2 regions of the Neglectibacter sp. X4 genome follow, and region 2 is predicted to be linked to the other one. Evidence: a T-box and tRNA genes for the amino acid it is inferred to sense, from the RefSeq annotation. Region 2 holds a T-box; the other holds one or more tRNA genes.
The links. A T-box is a leader RNA that pairs with one kind of tRNA and senses whether it is charged. The one in region 2 lies ahead of pheS (phenylalanine--tRNA ligase subunit alpha), so its partner is inferred to be a tRNA-Phe.
Positions count from the first base shown of each region.

Region 1: it has a tRNA-Phe gene. The T-box ahead of pheS (phenylalanine--tRNA ligase subunit alpha) is inferred to sense a tRNA for this amino acid. The anticodon was not compared.

Region 1 covers NZ_QWLE01000001.1:281,491-287,543, reverse strand. The annotation lists gene D1841_RS01430 (HAD family hydrolase) at 1-202, shown strand, start outside; gene D1841_RS01425 (YerC/YecD family TrpR-related protein) at 363-665, shown strand; gene D1841_RS01420 (class I SAM-dependent methyltransferase) at 670-1,416, shown strand; gene hslO (Hsp33 family molecular chaperone HslO) at 1,437-2,342, shown strand; tRNA gene D1841_RS01410 (tRNA-Val) at 2,450-2,526, shown strand; tRNA gene D1841_RS01405 (tRNA-Asp) at 2,552-2,628, shown strand; tRNA gene D1841_RS01400 (tRNA-Phe) at 2,634-2,709, shown strand; tRNA gene D1841_RS01395 (tRNA-Gly) at 2,713-2,788, shown strand; tRNA gene D1841_RS01390 (tRNA-Cys) at 2,838-2,912, shown strand; gene D1841_RS01385 (DUF3788 domain-containing protein) at 2,971-3,384, shown strand; gene D1841_RS01380 (GNAT family N-acetyltransferase) at 3,419-3,940, shown strand; gene D1841_RS01375 (sugar phosphate isomerase/epimerase family protein) at 3,931-4,728, shown strand; gene D1841_RS01370 (AAC(3) family N-acetyltransferase) at 4,793-5,578, shown strand; gene D1841_RS01365 (N-acetylmuramoyl-L-alanine amidase) at 5,819-6,053, shown strand, end outside.
Region 2 covers NZ_QWLE01000009.1:47,228-53,280, reverse strand. The annotation lists gene pheT (phenylalanine--tRNA ligase subunit beta) at 1-1,715, opposite strand, end outside; gene pheS (phenylalanine--tRNA ligase subunit alpha) at 2,132-3,160, opposite strand; T-box leader at 3,314-3,548, opposite strand; gene D1841_RS06010 (metallophosphoesterase) at 3,756-4,649, shown strand; gene D1841_RS06005 (MBL fold metallo-hydrolase) at 4,682-5,371, shown strand; gene D1841_RS06000 (sugar O-acetyltransferase) at 5,502-6,053, opposite strand, start outside.

The sequences.
Region 1 (6,053 bases), on a different contig from region 2:
TAAAGAAATGCTCGTATCCCTTAGGTGCAGCCCGGAGGACTGCCTGATGGTGGGCGACTCCCTTTCCAGCGATATTGCAGGCGCTGTGGCTGCCAGGATGCCCGCCTGCTGGTATAATCCCAGAGGAAAGCAGCCGCCTCAGGACATTGCACCTGCCTATATTATCCGCAGCCTGCGGGAGCTGGAGCGGGTTTTGTCCTGATGCCATAAAATCCACAGACTTTGAACTTTACTTTTCTGCTTTTCTGTGTTAAAATGATAAACCAGTGGGAACCGTGTGAAAACAGGGAGATAAGAACATACCGGGCGCAGAAAGCCTGCGGGTTTTAAAATTTTTCATGGAAAGAAAGGACGGCGCAGAGATGAACGCGAAATTGCAGGACGGTAACATAGATTTTCTTTTCCAGGCAGTGCTGTCGCTGGAAACGCCGGAGGAGTGCTACCGCTTTTTTGACGATCTGTGTACAGTGCCAGAGCTGAAATCCATGTCCCAGCGTCTGGCTGTGGCAAAGATGCTCAGCGACAAGCAGGTATACAGCGACATTGTGGCAAAAACAGGAGCTTCCACCGCCACCATCAGCCGGGTAAACCGTTCTCTGAATTACGGCAGCGACGGCTATGAATTGGTGTTCAGCCGGCTGGGAAAAGAGAGGAAGCAGGAATAAGCCTATGGGAAGCTACGCGGTTTTTGCCCAGTTTTACGATGCCCTAACCGCCAACGTGGGCTATAAGGAGCGGGCGGAATATTTCCTTTCCCTCTTAGAGCGGCTGGGGCATACGCCCGGCCTTACATTGGATTTGGCCTGCGGCACAGGCTCCCTGACTCTGGAGCTGTTCCGCAGGGGCGTGGATATATACGGCATAGACGCTTCTGTGGAGATGCTTTCAGAGGCCCGGATGAAATGCGCCCAGGCAGGGGCGGACATCCTGTTTCTGTGCCAGAAAATGCAGGAAATGGACTTGTACGGGACAGTGGATACGGTTATCTGCTCTTTAGACAGCCTGAACCATTTAAGCGGCAGGGAAGAGATGCAGCAGGCCTTTGGCAGGGTTTCCTTTTTTATGAATCCCGGAGGGTATTTTTTATTTGACCTGAACACCCTCTACAAACACGAAAAGGTGCTGGGGAACAATACCTTTGTCTATGATATAGGGCAGGTCTACTGTGTATGGCAGAACCGCTGCATCCCAGGCTCTGGGCGTGTGGACATCCAGTTGGATTTTTTCCAGCGGGAGGGGAAGCTGTACCGCCGCAGCCGGGAGCACTTTTCCGAGTCTGCCTACCCGCTGGAAGAAGTATTTGCCATGCTGGGAAAGGCAGGTTTCGGAAATATCCAGGTGTATGACGAGCTAACGTTTCAGCCGCCCCGGGAGGACAGCCAGCGGCTGGTGTTTGCCGCGCAAAAATTGAAATGAGGGGAGAAAACCCAAACCATATGGACAGGATTATCCGCACCATCACTTCCGATGGGAGCCTGATGGCTTCCGCTATCGACTCCACAGAGCTTGTATACACAGCCCAGCAGCTCCACGGGCTTTCCAAAACAGCCTGCGCGGCTTTAGGCAGGCTGCTGACAGGCGCATCCCTTATGGGCGCCATGCTGAAAAAGGATAATGCCACCCTAACCCTGAAGGTAAACGGCGGGGGGCCTTTAGGCACCCTTGCAGCCCTTTCAGACAGCCGGGGCAACGTGCGCGGCTATGTGGACAACCCTCAGGTGGAACTGCCCATCCGCCAGGATGGAAAAATAGATGTGGGCGGCGGCGTAGGCCATGAAGGCCGCCTGGCAGTTATACGCGACTTAGGGGAGGGCGACCCTTATATCGGGCAGACAGCCCTTGTAAGCGGTGAAATAGCCGAGGACATCACCCAGTATTATGCCATCAGCGAGCAGGTGCCCACAGTGTGCGCCTTAGGCGTGCTGGTGGACAGGGAAAAGGGCGGGGCGCTGCTTTCCGGCGGGCTGCTGATTCAGGTGCTGCCCAGGGCAGAGGAAGCCGCTGTAAAGCAACTGGAAGCCAATATCGCCAAGCTGGATTCCGTAACCACCATGCTGGCAAAGGGGCTTTCCCTGGAGGAAATGTGCCAGAAGGCTCTGGACGGCTTTGCCATGGAGGTTTTAGACGAGTTTCAGATACACTATGTGTGCAATTGTAGCAAAGAGCGTTTTGCAAAGGGCCTTCTGACCTTAGGCCCTCAGGAAATCCGTACCCTTCCTTTGGACAGCCAGGGCAGGGTGGAAACTGTATGCCAGTATTGCAGCCGGAAATATTACTTTACAAAAGAGGAACTAGAGTCCCTGGCAGAGCAGGCGGCAGGCAGTTTAAAAAAAGAAAAATAAATTTTGAAAAACCCCTTGACATTTGACGGAAAATCCTGTAATATATAGAGCGTCGCTGGTAGACAGCGCAAGCGCCGCTTAAGCGGTACTTAGGATGTGTGGGAGATGGGGGCATAGCTCAGCTGGTTAGAGCACCTGCCTTACAAGCAGGGGGTCATAGGTTCGAGTCCTATTGTCCCCACCATACACATGTTTTACTTAGGTAATCTGGCCCGGTAGTTCAGTTGGTTAGAACGCTAGCCTGTCACGCTAGAGGTCGACGGTTCGAGCCCGTTCCGGGTCGCCATATTTGCCTCTGTAGCTCAGTTGGTAGAGCAGGGGACTGAAAATCCCCGTGTCATTGGTTCGATTCCGATCGGAGGCACCATTTGCGGGCGTAGCTCATCTGGTAGAGCGCCACCTTGCCAAGGTGGAGGTAGCGAGTTCGAGCCTCGTCGTCCGCTCCACAAGATGTGAAAAGACGCTTCTTTCTTGGAGCGTCTTTTCCTAAACATTGGTGACATAGCCAAGTGGTAAGGCAAAGGTCTGCAAAACCTTCATTCCCCGGTTCAAATCCGGGTGTCACCTCCAGAAACGCTATGGATAGATGTCCATAGCGTTTCTCATTTTCTGTAAAGGTGGAAGCTTTATGCTGGAAAATATCCCGGACAGGGAAGAACTGGCGGCATTGCTTGGGCCAGCGCTGTATGAGGTGTGGACGGGCTTGTGCGCCGCAATTGACGCGAAATACGAAATGGAGCGGCTTTGGAACACAGGCGGCAAAAACTGGCAATATGAATATAAGTACCGCAGGGGCGGCAAGACCCTGTGCGCCTTATACGCCCGGGAAGGCTGTGCAGGGTTCATGGTAATTTTTGGCAAGGCCGAGCGGGATAAATTTGAGGCACTTCAAGACAGCTTCCCTGCACAGATACAAACAGCATACGCAAAGGCGCAGACTTTCCATGACGGAAAATGGGTTATGTTTGAGCCTGAAAGCACAGAATTGCTGGACGATTACGTGCGGCTGTTGACAATCAAGCGGAAGCCGAACCGAAAATGAAACCCCTGTTTTGCGAAAGGAGCGTGTAAAGCTTATGCAGTTGGAAACAGAACGCCTTATCCTGCGGGAGATGGTTCCCAGCGACTTTGATGCCCTGTACAAGGTTTGGGGGAATAGGGATATCATGCAGCACTACCCCTATACCTTCGATGAAAAGCGGGTCAGGGAATGGATCCAGCGGAACATGGAGCGGTATCAGATTTTTGGCTTTGGCCTATGGGCAGTGGTTTTGAAAGAGACGGGGGAAGTAATCGGTGACTGCGGCCTGACCATGCAGAACATCGGCAGTAAGATAAAGCCTGAGATTGGCTACCACATCCGCAAAGATCAGCAGCGCAAAGGTTATGCCAAAGAGGCTGCCCGGGCCTGCCGGGATTGGGCCTTTGAAAACACCCCTTTTAACATGCTTTTTTCCTACATGAAATACACGAACATCGGCTCTTATTCCACTGCTATGGCTAACGGCATGCGCCTGTTAGAAGAGTTTGAGGACGATGTGAACACCATCACGAAGGTTTATGGCATCACCCGGGAGGAGTGGGAGCAGTGCCGGTAAAAGAATGGGGAATACCCACCCTGCTGGAAGCCTCGGATCCGGAGAGCGCTGCGGCCCTGTGCAGCCATTTAGGGTTTGGCTTTGTCGAACTGAACATGAACCTGCCCCAGTACCAGCAGTGGGACATGCCCTTGCTGCAAAGCGTGGCAGACAGGTATCAGGTTTATTTCACCATACACCTGGACGAAAAGTTGGATCTGTGTGATTTCAACCCCCTTGTGGCCCAGGCGTACCTGGACACCCTGTTGAAAACTATCTCCTTTGCCCGTAAGCTGCACATCCCTGTCTTAAACATGCACCTGTCAGAAGGCGTATACTTTACCCTGCCTGGGAAAAAGGCGTATCTCTATGAAATGTACCGGGAACATTTCCTGGGGCGGCTGGCAGAGGCCATTGCCCGGTGTGAGGAAGCCGCAGAAGGGGCGGTTTCCATCTGCCTGGAGAATACCGGGAATTTTAACAAACCCTTCCTCCAAGAGGCCCTGGAGCTGTTCCTCCAAAGCCCGCTCTTTGGGCTGACCTTCGATATCGGCCATAACCACAGCGCCGGGGACGTGGACAGGCCCTTTTTCCTTGCACATAAAGAACGGCTGCATCATTTCCACATTCATGACGCAATCGGTGGAAAAAACCACCTGCCCTTGGGCACAGGGAAAATTGATTTGCCCTGGCACCTGGCTCTTGCCGCTGAGAGAAACTGCCGGGCTGTGCTGGAAGTGAAAACCTCGCAGGCCCTGGCAGATTCGGCGGCGTGGCTGGAAAGGGAAGGCTTCTTGGACAGGAAATAATAGGTGCGAAAAAACGCGAGAAAGGAACGATACCGGGCACAGCCTGTATCGCAGGGCGATTAAAATGTATACAAAAAGCGATTTGCTGGCAGACATTAAAAACATGGGTGTCAACCCCCAAGGCGCTTTGCTCATCCATTCCTCCATGAAGGCCATCGGCCCAGTAGAGGGCGGTGCGGATACAGTCCTGGACGCTTGGTGCCAGTACATGGGGGAGGGGCTGCTCATTTTTCCCACCCACACCTGGAAATACATTGGGCAAGGCAAGGAGCAGACTGTGTTCGACTCCCGCACGCTTCCCTCCTGCGTAGGCATCCTGCCCGAGCTTTTCCGGCACAGGCCCGGCGTGGTGCGCTCCCTGCATCCCACCCATTCAGTAGCCGCCCTGGGAAAGGGTGCCGCGGCCTACACAGCCGGCGAGGAACAGGCCCACAGCCCCTGCCCCCGTGATGGCTGCTGGGGCAGACTGCTGGACTTGGACGCGGACATTCTCTTTTTAGGCTGCACCCTGCGCTCCAACACCTTTATTCATGGCGTAGAGGAGTGGGAAGGCATTCCAAACCGCCTTACAGAGGAAACCCGGCCCATCACTATTATAGGGCCTCAGGGCGAAGAATACCGCACAGACGCGCGGTTTCATTACTGCCCTGCCGGGGACGTTTCTGAAAACTATGACAAGCTGGAAAAGCCATTTTTGAAGCATGGAGCCATCCGGTATGGCACGTTTGGAGATGCCAAATGCATCATCGGCAACGCCCGTAAGATGCGGGCAACTGCCTGCGCACTGCTGGAAAAAAATCCCGATCTTTTCCTGGACGCACAAGCAGTTCCTGAGGAATGGTATGGATAATTGCAGAGCCGGAAGGCGACAGCCTTTCTTGCGGTTCCTGCCTTGAATCCCACAAAATCCCCTTGAAAATCTACATATTCAACTTATGTTGGATACGCTCTAAGAAAGCGCCCAACCCCGCAAGGCTGGCGCTTTTCTTTTTTCCTCTTCTGGATTTTTGAAAAGAAAGAATAGGAAAAATATTCCCAGCATAGCTTGTATGGAAAGACTGTGAAACCTACAAGGCAAAGGGGAGAAGGCATGAAACGGAAGCTGGCATTTTGGGTGTTATTCTGCGGGGCGCTGGCGCTTTTCGGTATACAAACCATGGAAGCTTTTGGCGTGGTGTCCTTCCACGCCGATTTTTTCCAGAAAAAAGGAACCATTGTAGTGGACGCGGGCCATGGCGGCGAAGACGGCGGAGCCGTAGGCATAAACGGGGCGGTGGAAAAGGATATCAATTTAGCCATTGCCCTGGAGCTGGAGAAGCACTTAA
Region 2 (6,053 bases):
AGGCCGAAGTCTGCCCCGAAGGACTTGTTCTCCAGCACAAAGGACAGCAGGGTTGGCCCCATGTTGGTGCGCAGCACCTCGTGATCCGGGGTCTGGGCGTTTATCAGCTTCACGTTCTCCTCTAAGGGGATGCCCAGGCCCTTGCACTTTTTCTGGTCGAACCAGATGTAGGAATGCACCTCGTGGAGGCCCCAGCGCTGCACCAGCAGATCCTTTGCGAAATTGTCCGCCTTGTTCCCCGCGCTCTTTTTCTGGGGATACAAGGGGCTTAAGGTGGTGGAAATCTGGAAGTTGTCATAGCCGTAAATGCGCGTGATTTCCTCAATGATGTCCGCCTTGATGGTCACGTCCTTGGTGGCCCGCCAGGAGGGCACCTGTACGGTGAAGGAGCCGCCTTCCTGCTGTGCCTGGAAGCCCAAGGCCCGCAGCGTCTCCAAAATGCGGCCGTCCTCTATGGCAATGCCGGTGTAGCGGTCTACATAGGCTTTGTCAAAGGTGAGGGAAACGGCGGGGTAGCGCTTTACATATACGTCTGTCAGCCGGGAAACCACCTGGGCGCCTGGATCGATATCCAAAAGCAGCTTCATGAAGCGCCCGATGGCAGGTACGGTCATTTCCGGATCCAGCGTCTTTTCATAGCGCATGGAGGCGTCTGTGCGCAGGCCCAGGCGGGTGGCGGAGCGCCGCACGCTGACCCCGTCAAAGTTGGCGGACTCCAGCAGGAGGCTGTCGGTGTCGTCTTCAATTTCCGATTCCAGCCCGCCCATAATGCCCGCCACAGCCACGGGCTTGCCGCCGGAGCAGATCATCAGGGTGTTTTCGTCCACCTTGCGCTCCACGCTGTCCAGGGTGGTGAAGGTGAAGGGGGCGGGGAAGCGCTTTACTTCAATCTTGTCCACCTTGGCGCAGTCAAAGGCGTGCATGGGCTGGCCCATTTCCAGCATCAGGTAGTTGGTGAGATCCGCCAGCAGGTTGATGGCCCTGCTGCCGCAGTAGAACAAACGGATGCGCATGTCCACAGGGCTTACCTTTTCTTTAATGCCCTGCACCTTCAGCCCGGTGTACCGGAAGCACAGCTCCTTGTCCTCCACCTGGATTTCAATGGGGGGAAGGGAGTCGAAGGCGGAGAGGGCCGCTGTCTCCAGGGGCTTCAGCTCCCGCCCGGCCAGGGCCGCGAACTCCCGGGCAATGCCGTAATGGCCCCAGAGGTCGGGGCGGTTTGTCAGGGATTTGTTGTCCACCTCGAACACCAGGTCTTTTATAGCGAAAAGCTCTGTCATGTCATGGCCGACGGGGGTGCCCTCGGGCAGCTCCATCAGGCCGGAGTGGTCGGCGGAAATGCCCAGCTCGTGCTCGGAGCAGCACATGCCATGGCTCTCGAAACCCGCCAAACGGGCGCAGCCGATTTCCTGGCCCATCACCATGCCGCCTTCTTTTACAAAGGGCACGATAATGCCTTCCCGGGCGTTGGGCGCGCCGCACACCACGTCATAAATGCCGTCCCCCCCGTCCACCTTCAAAAGGTGCAGCTTTTGGGAGTTGGGATGGTTTTCCATTGAGATGATTTTGCCTGCCACCACGTCCCGGAGGTTTTCCCCCATGCGGAAAACCTCCTCCACCTCCGCGGTGGAGAGGGTGAACCGCTGGATAAGGGCGTCTAAATCCAGGCCGCTTAAATCTACAAAATCTTGAATCCAGTTCATGGATATCAACATAACGTTCGCTTCCTCCTTTGTTGAGGCTGCCGCCTCAAACTCTGATTTAGGGCTTGTTTGAAAGTAGAGAAAGTGCCGAGTTTTTGAGACAAAACAGGGCGGTTTCAAGGCGGATGAACCGCAAACGCATATATGCGTTTAGACAGGCTGTCGCCTGTCGAGGATTTCCAACACAGAAAACGCATGTTTTGGACAAAAAGACGGTGTTTGCGATTTTTCAAACAAGCCCTAAGGAACTTTTTGTAAAAAGTTCCTTAAAAATCTTCAAAAACTTTTGTGTACCCCAGTCTCAGGTCAAGCGGTTCGTTTGCGGGAGCCGCGTTCAGCACGGGACAGCCTCAGTAAGCGCGGAAAAAAGTTCTGCGGCGAAAAATTCCCGCTCGCGTTTCCCGCGTCCCAGGTGCAGCAGTATGCTGCTATTCGTGGGTAAACTGGGACAGGGCTTTCAGGTTCCCGCTGTTTAAGTCGCGGATATCCTTCACGCCGTATTTCATCATCACCAGGCGGGTAAGCCCCAGGCCAAAGGCAAAGCCGGTGTACTCCTCCGGGTCAATGCCCCCGGCCTTCAGGACGTTGGGGTGGATCATGCCGCAGGGGCACAGCTCTATCCAGCCGGAGCCTTTGCAGGTGGAGCAGCCCTCCCCGCCGCAGATAAGGCAGGAGATATCCAGCTCAAAGCCAGGCTCCACAAAGGGGAAGAACCCGGGGCGCAGACGGACGCTGATATCCCGCTCGAACACCTGGGAGAGCATGGTTTTCATGAAATAGATAAGGTTTGAAATGGAGATGTCCTTATCAATCATCATGCCTTCCATCTGGAAGAAGGTGTTTTCGTGGCTGGCGTCCAGGGCCTCGTTGCGGAAGCACCTGCCCGGGAATATGGCCCGCAGGGGCGGGCCATATTTGCGCATAATGGCGTTCTGGGCAGCGGAGGTGTGGGTTTTTAAAAGCTGGCCGTTTTCCAGGTAATAGGTGTCCTGCATGTCCCGGGCCGGGTGATCCTTGGGGATGTTCACAGCCTCGAAGCACTCATAGTCCGTCACAATCTCCTTGTAGTCCTCAATGGTAAAGCCCATGGAGGCGAATATTTCCTCCAACTGCCGCTGGACAATGGTGATGGGATGGTAAGAGCCTGCCCCGCTTCCTACAGGCAGGGTTACGTCATACTGCTCGGCGGCTTCCACCAGCCGCTGCTCCTCTGCCCGGCGGATGGCCTCCACCTGCTGGGAAAGCTTGTCCTCCACCGTCTTTTTCAGCATATTGATGTGCTGCCCCAGCTCTTTCTTCTGCTGGGCCTCCACTTCTTTCAGGCCCTTGAGCAGTTGGGTGACAGAGCCTTTCCTGCCCAGATAGGCCACCCGCAGCTTTTCCACTGCGTCGCTGGTGCCCGCCCCTTCCAGCTCCTGCTGGAACTGCCGGGCCAGGGCCTCGATTTTTTCCTTCATGTCCATTCTTCCTTTCCGGCAGCGTGGCGGAGCGCCGCGCCCGCTGCTCTGTGTAAATTTTTCGCTGCTTGCACGGGCATGGCGTACCAGAGGCGCGCCCAGTAAGGCCGGCGCGAAGCTGCGCGGGGGTGGGAACAAAAAAGCCCCGCCCCAACATGGGGCGGGGCATAAAGCCACGCGGTACCACCCAAATTCGGCAGAAAACTGCCCTCATTGTGCCGGCCTGTAACGGGGCCGCGCCGTCGGGGCCTACCCACCGCGACCGGCTTCAGCCCCGCCGCTCCGAAAGGAACTTCCCCCTGCCTGCCCCGTGCCCGGGCTTGCAGCCGATGGCCCAGGCTCTCTGAACGGACGGTACAGGGGTACTTTCTTTCATCCCAGCGTTTCTCATCTGTTTACAAAACAGCCTTCCGGAAAAGCTTTCCCGGAAGCTGGCTTCTGTATCATACCATAAAGCGCAGAAACTTGCAACCCTTTTGTTTGAAAGGGAATGCTTCAAGCAGGACGCCCGGTTTTCCGGCGCCTCTTTTCCTGGGGCGCTTGCCACAAGGCGGGTTTCGTGCTATGATATAGGGGATAAAAAAGGGGGGATCCTATGCTTATAGCGGTGCTCAGCGACATACATGGAAACGCCCGGGCCTTAAAGGCCTGCCTGGGCCACGCCAGGGAGCGGGGCGCCCAGGGGTATGTGTTTTTGGGGGACTATATTTCCGACGGGGCTTATCCCCAAAGAACCATGGAGCAGGTTTATGACTGCGCCGCCCGGTACGACTGCCGCTTTATCCGGGGAAACCGGGAGGAGTATATGCTGGACTACAGGGCCGGGAAAATCTCCGGCTGGCAGGACGGCTCCTCCACAGGCTCCCTGCTGTATACCTATGAAAACCTGACAGCCCGGGATCTGGACTGGTTCCAGAGCCTGGAAATTGCCGGGCGGGAAAGCTTTCCCGGCTCGCCGCCTCTGTTTTACTGCCACGGCTCCCCCTGGGCTGTGGGGGGAAGGCTGGAGCAGGGGGATCCGGTGGCGAAGGAAAAGCTGGGGGAACTGCCGGAGAAATACATCCTGTGCGGCCACACCCACCGACTGGGTTCCTGGTTTTCCGGGCTTTTTGAGCGGGGCTGCCAGCAGGTGGTGCGGGCGGGATCTGTTGGAATCCCCCTTTCCACCCCCGGCAAGGCCCAGATGCTTTTTCTCCACAGCGTGGAGGGGGACATGCCCCGCTGGAGGCCGGAATACGCCCTGGTGCCCTATGACCTGGAGGGGGCTGTGCGGGATCTGGAAGAGTCCGGCCTGCTGGAACGGGGCCGGGTGTGGACAGCCATGGTGCGCCATGCCCTCATTACCGGGGAAAACATGGTAGGCCTCCTGCCGCCCTATGCCCAGGCTCTTTACGAGCGGGACTGCGGGCGCAAGGCTCCTTACCAGGAGATCCCGGAAGAATACTGGCAGCGGGCGGCCCTGGCATACCGCTGTGAAACCGCCTGCTGACTGCCCAATATGGCAAAGAAAGGATGGCCTGTATGAAAGTTACGTTTATACTGCATAGCTGCTACCATGTGGAGCTGGAGGGCTGCTGCCTGCTTTTCGACTATTACGAAGGGGAAGTGCCGGAATCGGACAAGCCCCTGTATGTGTTTGCCAGCCACAGCCATGAGGATCATTTCTCCCCTGCGGTTTTTAGCCTTGCAAAGGAGGGGCGGCAGGTACACTACCTGCTGTCTGACGACATTTTTTCCCGCCGGGTGCCGGAGCATCTCCGCGCCCAGACCACCTTTGTGTCCCCCCACAGCTTCTATGAGGTGGAGGGCCTGCGCATTGCCACCCTGCGCTCTACAGACGCGGGCGTGGCCTTCCTGGTGGAGTGCGAGGGAAAACTCCTCTACCATGCGGGGGATTTGAACTGCTGGGTGTGGGACGGCGCGCCCCGGATGCAGAACGACCAGATGGTGCGCCTTTATAAGGACGAGCTAAGCCCCCTGGGCTGCCGGAAGATAGACGCGGCCTTTGTGCCCCTTGACCCGCGGCAGGAGTCGGACTTCGACCTGGGCATGAAATACTTCTTCGAGGCCGCCAAAGCGGAGAAGGTGTTCCCCATGCACATGTGGGGGGATTACTCTGTGGTGCCCCTGTTCAAGTCCACCCCCACCTACCGGGAATATGCCCCCCATGTAATGGATGTCAGCGCACCGGGGCAGGTGTTTGAGATTTAAGGCAATATGTTTAGAAGTAAATTGCACAAACCTTTTCGGCAGAGGAAGGCCGGCGGAACATGTTCCGCCGGCCTTTTTTGTCCCTTTCAGGCGGCAAAAACCCGGAACCCGCCGGGCCTTCCTCTTTTCTTTACAGCACCTGGTTGTCTGCCAGCACCTCCGGCATATGTGCCATGCTGTCGGCCTCTGTGATTTCCCGTATCACCCGGCAGGGCACCCCGGCGGCAAAGCTGTTTGCCGGGATATCCCGGGTGACAACGCTGCCCGCGCCGATAACGCAGCCATCCCCGATGGTCACCCCGGGGCACACGGTGACATTGGCCCCAAACCAGCAGTCATTGCCGATATGCACAGGCTTTGCGTAGCATAAACGCTTTTCCTCCCCGGCGCCTGTGCGCATAAGCCTGCGCTCGCTGGCCACCATGGGATGCACCGGCGTGACAATGGTAACATTAGGGCCGAAGTTGCAGTCGTTGCCTATGGTCACTTCCCCGTCATCCTGGACGGTGAAATTAAAATTGGCAAAGAAATTTTTGCCGATTTTCGTGTGCTTCCCGTAGTGGAAGGCGATAGGCCCCTGGATACGCACGCCTTCCCCCATCTCCCCGATGATCTCGGAGAGGATGGCGGCCCGCTTTTCCACCTCGTCCTCGTGGGTCTGGTTGTAGTCTACATTCAAATT